DNA from 2 places in the Shinella sp. HY16 genome. Region 1 is predicted to be linked to the other one. Evidence: predicted binding sites of a transcription regulator. Region 1 holds the regulator's gene; the other holds the start of a gene.
The links. Region 1 encodes LexA, which represses DNA repair genes until DNA is damaged. Its sites were predicted from a motif close to TGTTCNNNNTGTGTTCNG; they were not measured.
Positions count from the first base shown of each region.

Region 2: a site for LexA is predicted at 2,017-2,034, ahead of K0P03_RS11745 (ribonuclease). Genes of this name have one in related genera too.

Region 1 covers NZ_JAHYXL010000001.1:1,780,201-1,784,405, forward strand. The annotation lists gene K0P03_RS09095 (molybdopterin molybdotransferase MoeA) at 1-1,073, shown strand, start outside; gene lexA (transcriptional repressor LexA) at 1,172-1,897, shown strand; gene K0P03_RS09105 (ComEC/Rec2 family competence protein) at 1,891-4,205, opposite strand, start outside.
Region 2 covers NZ_JAHYXL010000001.1:2,343,546-2,347,750, forward strand. The annotation lists gene ettA (energy-dependent translational throttle protein EttA) at 1-1,052, opposite strand, end outside; gene K0P03_RS11745 (ribonuclease) at 1,255-2,001, opposite strand; gene K0P03_RS11750 (lysophospholipase) at 2,176-3,135, shown strand; gene K0P03_RS11755 (DMT family transporter) at 3,132-4,079, shown strand.

The DNA.
Region 1 (4,205 bases):
ATTCCGCGATGGACGGTTATGCCGTGCGCCACGCGGATATAGCCACGCTCGGCTCGATCCTGAGCGTTGCGGGCATGTCGTCCGCTGGCCACGCCTTCCAGGGCACCGCAGGCCCCGGCGAGGCCGTGCGTATCTTCACCGGCGCCCCGCTGCCGGCCTTCGCCGATACCGTGCTCCTGCAGGAAGATGCCGAGGTTCTGGAAGACGGCCGCATCCGCACCACCTTCCTCACACCGAAGGGGCGCCACATCCGCCCGCGCGGCCAGGATTTTTCCGAAGGCGAAATCGTCCTGAGGGCCGGGGACGTGCTCGATGCCGGCCGCCTGACGGTCGCGGCAGCCATGAACCATGCGGCGGTGACCGTCTATACACGCCCGCGCATCGCCGTGCTCGCCACCGGCGACGAGCTTGTGTCGCCGGGCACGCCTCCAGGCGCCAGCCAGATCATTGCATCCAACACCTACGGCGTCGCCGCGCTCGCCCGCGCGGCAGGCGCGGAGGTGATCGACCTCGGTATCGTCGGCGACGACAAGGACGCGATTCTGAACGCCGTGCGCCACGCGCTGTCGCTCGGTATCGACGCGCTCGTCACGCTCGGCGGCGCCTCCGTCGGGGATTTCGACCTTGTGCAGCCCGTGCTCGGCGAAGCCGGCATGGACCTCGATTTCTGGCGCATCGCCATGCGCCCCGGCAAACCCCTGATGGTCGGCCACCTCGGCGACGTGCACGTCGTGGGCCTGCCCGGCAACCCTGTTTCGAGTCTCGTCTGCTCGCACCTCTTCCTCGTTCCCCTCGTGCGCCGCCTCGCCCGCCTTCCCGCGGAAAACCGCGAACGTCCGGCCATCGCCGCCGTGCCGCTCAAGGAGAACGACCACCGGCAGGACTATGTTCGCGCACGCATTGCCCGCGACCCCGCCGGAGACCTGCTCGTCACGCCCCTCGACAAGCAGGATTCCTCCATGATGAAGGCCTTCGCCGCATCCGAGGGCCTTCTCGTCCGCGCACCCCACGCTCCGGCGGCCCCTGCAGGCGCGCCCTGTACAGTGCTTCTCCTGCGCGAACCATCCGCCTGAACAGTACTATTATTGTTTCAGCAGCCCCTTGCAGAACACATATGGAACAGATAGTGTCTGTTCTGGATTTGTTTCACTCGATTCTCGGTGGAGGGGCCATGCTCACGCGGAAACAACAGGAACTTCTCCTGTTCATTCATGAACGGATGAAGGAGTCCGGTATTCCTCCCTCCTTCGACGAGATGAAGGACGCGCTGGATCTCGCGTCGAAATCGGGCATCCACCGCCTCATCACGGCGCTGGAGGAACGCGGCTTCATCCGGCGCCTGCCGAACCGGGCCCGCGCGCTCGAGGTGATAAAGCTTCCCGAAGCCTATACCCAGAGCCTGCAGCCGCGCCGCGGCTTTTCACCTGCCGTCATCGAGGGCAGTCGCGGCAAGCAGCCCCCCGCTCCCGTCGCCGCCCCGCCGCAGCGCACGCCCATGGCCGAGGTTTCCTCATCCGTCTCCGTTCCTGTCATGGGCCGCATCGCTGCCGGCGTGCCGATCTCCGCCATCCAGAACAACACCCATGACATCACCGTTCCAGCCGAGATGATCGGCAACGGCGATCACTATGCGCTGGAGGTCAAGGGCGATTCGATGATCGAGGCCGGCATTCTCGATGGCGACACGGTGATCATCCGCACGGCGAGCAGCGCCAATCCCGGCGAAATCATCGTGGCGCTTGTCGACGACGAGGAAGCCACGCTGAAGCGCTTCCGCCGCAAGGGCGCGTCGATCGCGCTCGAAGCGGCAAACCCCGCCTACGAGACCCGCATCTTCGGGCCGGACCGGGTAAAAATCCAGGGCAAGCTGGTTGGCCTCATTCGCCGCTATCACTGATCGCCCGGCGGATCGAAACTGCCTGTGCGCCAGTCGTAGCTGCGGTGGCGGGCCCAGGGCCGGTCGAGACTTTCCACGGCTGGTGTGACCTGCGCAACTGAAAAGATGTTGGATAGGCCTTCGGCGTCCGGGTGGATTTCGAGGGCGCCGGTTCGCCTCAGGTGACGCGCCGTCACCAGGCGCGCACCCGAGCGGCAAGCCTTGAGCCGCAGGGCCAGGGACACGACGACGAGGTCGGCAGCGTCGCAGGCCGTGCCCAGGAAGGCGACGTCGTCGAGGGTCACGATCCGCCAGCCGCTTGGCGAGACGGCGGCACAGAATGCCTTTGCCTCGCAGACGAAGCCATTGCCGGCCCGGGCCTCCGCGAGCGCGGACGCCATGGCGTCCCTCGCCTTCTGCCGGTCGGCCCTGCGCCGGGGCTTGTTTCGGCTTTCTGCAGCACCCGTGGTGCTGACGGCTTCTTCAAGGGTCAAGCCGGCGCTTCTGCGGATCTCCGGTTTTACAAGTTCGCCGAGCCGAAGGGCGCGCCGCCACTGCGAATAGATGAAGTCTGGCGGTCTTGCCCGGTTTGTGGCGACGGTTTCGCCGCGAAGGATGGCAACGAGGCGGCCATCCTCGGACACCAGCACTTCCGGCGTGGCACCTCCAGCCGGAAAGCAGGCGATGGCGAGGCCGATCCCGACAAGCAGCGTTCCCGCATGGCGCAGCCGCGTGCGCAGGATGCAGACAAGCCCGCCACCAAGACCGATCAGCAGGAACGCAATCGAGGGAATGCGGCCGGTGACGATCTCGCCCTTCCAGCTCGCAACCCATGTCGACAGCGCGATCATCCACTCGATGCCCTTGCCCATGATCGCGAAGGGCACGCCATCGAGGCCGAAAGGCATGAGCAGTACGGCGATGAGGCCGAAGGGCATGACGATCGCGCTGATGACAGGCATAGCGAGCAAGTTGCCGGCAAGTCCATAGGCCGGGATGCGATGGAAATGGCCGATGGAATAGATCAGGGTCGAGAACCCGCCGATCAGCGAGGACAGGAGCAGCCCGCCGAAGAAGCGCCCCAGCGCACCACCGAACAGTTTCAGGCGCCCTCCCTCGCCCTCGCGGCGGACAGGACGTTCCCGCCAGGCCGCATAGCCGGCGACGAGCCCGAGCGTTGCGGCATAGGACATCTGGAAGCCCGGATTGGTGACGGCCGACGGTGTCACGGCAAGGATGACGATGGCCGAGAGTGCCACGTTGCGCAGGCTGATCGCCGCACGGCCGAACAGCACCGCCAACAGCATGATGCAGATCATGATCCACGAGCGCACGGCGGAGATCGCACCGCCCGAAACGAGGATATAGAGCGTCACCATGACGAGCGCGCCGGCGGCGGCAATCTTCTTGGCGGGATAGCGTTCGGAAAAGCCCGGGATCAGTGCCATCAGAACGCGGGCGCCGACGAGGAAAGTGCCAGCGGCGAGCACCATGTTGAGCCCGGAAATGGCCAGCACATGGGCAAGCCCCGCCTCTCGCAATGCCTCCACCGTTTCCGGGCTGATAGCCCGCTGCTCAGCTGTCACCAGGGCCGCAGCGATCGCGCCGGCATCGCCGCCAATCCGCCCGCGGATATGCTCGGTGAGGTTGTTGCGCCAGGTCGCGACCGTCTGTCGAATCCGACCCTCGACGCCCGGCTCGGCCACTGCAACCGCACGCGGGGCCTGATAGAAGTAGCCGACCGCGCCGGTGCCGGCGAAATAGGCGTCAAAGGCGAAGTCGTTGAGGCCGGAAAGCGCCGGGCCAGAGGGCGGCCCGAGCCGTGCCCGTCCGGTTATCCCACCGCCGATCGGGATCGGCGCATGCCGACTGCGGGCGAGGAGCGTCACCACGCCGGGCGGGCGTTTGAGCACCGGGTCGCGTGTCGTATCGAGCGCGATGCGGTAGCGGATCGCACCCCGTTCGTCACTCTCGCGCGCCAGCACCCGCCCGCTGACATCGGTGGTAACGGGCGCATCAAGCACGACCGTATCGAGCCGCGCGCTTTCGAGCGCCGCCAGCAGCATGCCGACCGGAACGAAGAGTATCGCCCCGGCGGCGAGCGCAGTCCAGTCCTCCCGATGTCGGAAGCGCCAGGCGGGCCAGAACGCGAAGGCAGCGAAAAGCAGCAGTGCTGGAAGCGATGGATCAGTAACGGCGGAAAACCAAAGGGCCGCTCCAGCACCAAGGAAGACCGGCACGAACAGGAAGAAATGGCCATGTGCCCGTTCCTGCGCGAAGGCGGCGCGCCACGTCTGCGGCGTCTCGGAAGCACTCCTCAAGCGCCCCG
Region 2 (4,205 bases), 560 kb from region 1:
GGGCCGATAATGCCGACGATGCCGCCCGGCGGCAGCTTGATCGACAGGTCGTTGATCAGCGTGCGGCCGTCAAAGCCCTTCTTAATGCCTTCCAGCTCGATGACCACGTTGCCGAGACGCTCGGAGACCGGGATGATGATCTGGGCGTCGCCGGGCCGGATGTTTTCTGCCGCATCGACCAGCTGTTCGTAGGCCTTGATACGGGCCTTGGACTTCGCCTGACGCGCCTTCGGGCTGGAGGCGATCCATTCCTGCTCGCGCGAGAGCGCCTTCTGGCGGCCGGCTTCCTCGCGGCTTTCCTGCTTCATGCGCTTGGCCTTGGCCTGCAGGTAGGCAGAGTAGTTGCCTTCGTAGGGAATGCCGCGGCCGCGGTCGAGCTCGAGGATCCAGCCCGTCACGTTGTCGAGGAAGTAGCGATCGTGGGTGATCATCATCACGGCGCCCGGATAATCGCGCAGGTGCTTTTCAAGCCACGCGATGGTTTCGGCATCGAGATGGTTGGTCGGTTCGTCGAGCAGCAGCAGGTCGGGCTGCGACAGCAGCAGCCGGCAGAGCGCGATACGGCGGCGTTCACCACCCGACAGCAGCGTGACATCGGAATCCTTCGGCGGGCAGCGCAGCGCTTCCATCGCCATCTCGACCTGCTGTTCCAGGTCCCAGAGGTTCTGGCTGTCGATGATATCCTGGAGCTTGGCGCCCTCGTCAGCCGTCTCGTCGGAATAGTTCATCATCAGCTCGTTGTAGCGGTCGATGATGGCGGTCTTGTCGGCAACGCCGACCATGACGTTCTCAAAGGCGGTCTTGGTCGGGTCGAGATGCGGTTCCTGCTCCAGGTAACCGACGGTCGCACCATCGGCGAGCCAGGCTTCGCCGGTATATTCCTTGTCCTGGCCGGCAATGATGCGCAGCACCGTCGACTTACCCGCGCCGTTCGGGCCGAGGATGCCGATCTTGGCATCGGGATAGAAAGACAGGTTGACGTTTTCGAGAATTTTCTTGGCGCCGTAGGCCTTGTTGAGCCCCGACATGTGGTAGATGAATTGACGTGCCATGCAAACGCGCTCCGGATCGGACAAATTTGCCCGCTATGTAGGCGAATTCTCCGCCCGCGGCAATGTAAGAAAGCCGCGCTGCGCCCCACGGCGAAAACCCGCCCCGCATCCTGTTGATACCGTCGGCAAGCGACACGGTGCCCAAATCCGACCGGTGTCTCGACAGTCCAGGCTGAAGGACACCCCGCCCGCTCGCGCTGCCCTACCCCGCCTGCCCCGGGCCCGTCACACCCTCGGTGCACCGCGACTTTGTCGGGACGGCGGCGGAGATGCGCTCGGCCAGCGTCGGACCATCGCCGGCAAGGCCGATGGTGAGGCCGGTTACGACGGAGCCGCCCTCCGTCTTGCGGCAGCTGAGCCGCACGCGCTCGCCGGCCCCCTTGCCGAAGGCGGCGTCGAAGGCGGCCCGCACTTCGGCAAGGGTGACCGCCGCCCCCGCCTTCTGTGAAAAGAGCGCGCGCACCGGCGAGGCGTTGAGCGTATCGAGCAGGTCGAGCGAGCGGCTGTAGTAGATCTCCGGGGACACCGCGACGCAGCTGCCGCTGCGCAACCATTGCTGGCGGTCGAGACCGAGGCGCGCGGCGGGCATGGCCGCCATCAGGCGCTCCTTCGTGACGGAAGCGAGCACGATATCCGGCAACTCCGTCCACTTGCCCTTGCGGGCCCTTTGCTTGAGCGCCGCCTCGATGCCGCAATAGCTCTTGCGCACCTGGAACCGGCTGAGCAGCGAGAACTGCCGGGCCGCCGGCGCATTCGCGGAGAAATCCGCACAGCCGCGGCTCCTCGGCCGGGCGGCGCAGTAGCCTTTCTGCCAGCTGACGGACAGCACCTCGCGGCCCTCTCTGCTCGCCGGTACGGTCTGGGCGGCCGCGGGACTTGCGAGGAAAAGGAGGCACGCAGCAAGGAGGGAAAGGGCGGCTTTGAAAGTCAGTGCGGCATTGGTCATCATGACCGGCTCCCGAACAAGAACAAAACAAGATCATATACAACCAAAAATCCATAAAATGCAACCATAAATCGGAAAAATCACGACATGCAGGAGAAAGCACAAAAATACACGCCGTATCCCGTTGTCTTTCATCGGCAAATCGCGTTGACCTTGCCGAAACGGGAGGACAGACCGGTGTTTTCGCTGGCTTCGATGCTGCAAAGCCCAAGTGGAGCGAGCCTTGCACTGCGGCACGAGGCCGCCCGGGGCGAGGCGCGCGGCATCCTGCTCGTCAGCCACGGCCTCGCCGAGCACAGCGCACGCTACGCGGAATTTGCCGGACGCCTGGCGGCGGAAGGGTTTCATGTCTATGCCCACGACCATCGCGGCCACGGCTTCACCACCGCGCCGGACGCCCCGCGCGGCCAGTTCGCGCCCAAGGACGGCATCGCCCGGGTGATCGCGGACCTGCGCGCCGTGCGCGACCATGCGGCGGCGCGGCATCCGGGCCTGCCGGTCGTGCTCTTCGGCCATTCGATGGGCGGCCTGCTGGCCCTCGCCTTCGCGCAGGCGCATCCTGGCGATATCGACGCGCTCGCGGTGTGGAACTCCAATCTCGAACCGGGGTTTTCCGGACGCGTGGCGCAGGTCGTGCTGGCAGCAGAACGCATGCTGAAGGGATCCGATGTGCCGAGCGGCCTGCTGCCGCGCCTGACCTTTGGCGCCTGGGGCCGCGCCATCGCGAACCGCCGCACGGATTTCGACTGGCTGTCGCACGACCCCGCCGAGGTGGACGCCTATATCGCCGACCCGCTCTGCGGCTTCGACGTCAACGTCGCGATGTGGATCGACATCTTCGCCGTCACCTTCGCCAATGCCTCGGCGGAAGGGCTTGCGCGCCTGCCGAAGCGCCTGCCGATCCATCTCGTCGGCGGCGAGGAGGACCCGGCGACGGATTTCGGCCGCGCGGTGCACGCCTTTGCCGGGCGACTGAAAAAATCGCGGCTTGAGGACGTCACCACAACAGTCTATCGCGGCATGCGACACGAAACGCTCAAGGAGAGCCGGCCGCTCCGCGATCCCGCCGTCGACGCCTTTGCCGTCTGGTGCCGGCGGGTGGTGGACGCACGGACCCGCGCCCGGGAACACGCATGACCACATCCGCCACCATCACGCCGCTGCGCAACGAGGTCAGCTTCGGGCTCTCCCTCATGGTGCTCTCGGTTCTCATCGCGCCGATCATCGACATTTTCGCGAAACTGGCGGTCACCGCCGTGCCGGCGACCGAAATCACCTTCGTGCGCCTGCTCTTCCAGATGACCGTTCTGGGGCCGATCTGCCTCCTGCGCGGCACGCTTCTTGATGTCACCTGGCGGAAGATGGGCCTGCATGCCGCCCGCGGCCTTCTGATGGCGATCACCATGATCACCTTCGTCACACCGCTCGCCGTCATGGAACTGGCCGACGCTATCGCCATCTTCTTCGTCGAGCCGATCATCCTGACCATCCTCGGCTCGATCTTCCTCAAGGAGACCATCGGCTGGCGGCGCTACACGGCCTGCGGCGTCGGCTTCTTCGGCTCGCTGCTGGTCATCCAGCCGAGCCTGCAGGAGGTCGGCCCCATCGCGTTGCTGCCCGTCGTGTCGGCCCTCTCGCTCGCGCTGTTCTTCCTCCTGACGCGGCTCGTCGCCCAGAAGGAGGACCCCTGGTCCATGCAGTTCTATGCAGGCCTCTGGGGCGCGCTGTTCTCCGGCCTGCTCCTCCTCGTCGGCGGCAGGCTCGGCATTGCCATGCTGACGCCGGTCGTGCCCGACATGGCGAACACAATCTACATCGCCAGCGCCGCCGTCGCCGCCACCATAGCCGGCGTGCTCGGCGTCTACGCCTATCGCTCGGCCCCCGCCTCGACGCTCGCCCCGCTGCAATATCTCGAGATCGTCTCGGCGACGATCCTCGGCTGGCTCGTGTTCGGCCACCTGCCGGACGCCGTGAAATGGCTCGGCATCGCCATCATCATCGCCTCCGGCCTCTACGTCATCTGGCGCGAGCGCAAGCTCAACAAGACGGCGACGATACCGCCCGTCTCCACGCCGATCTGACCTTGCCCGCCCGCGCGAACGGCGCGGCAGGCATCATGTCAGTCTGAGCCGTCATGATCTCCCGCCGGGCGCCGTCTATCGTGTCCGGCAGCTTTTTGTTATCGAAAGGGAAACGGGCGAAAAGCC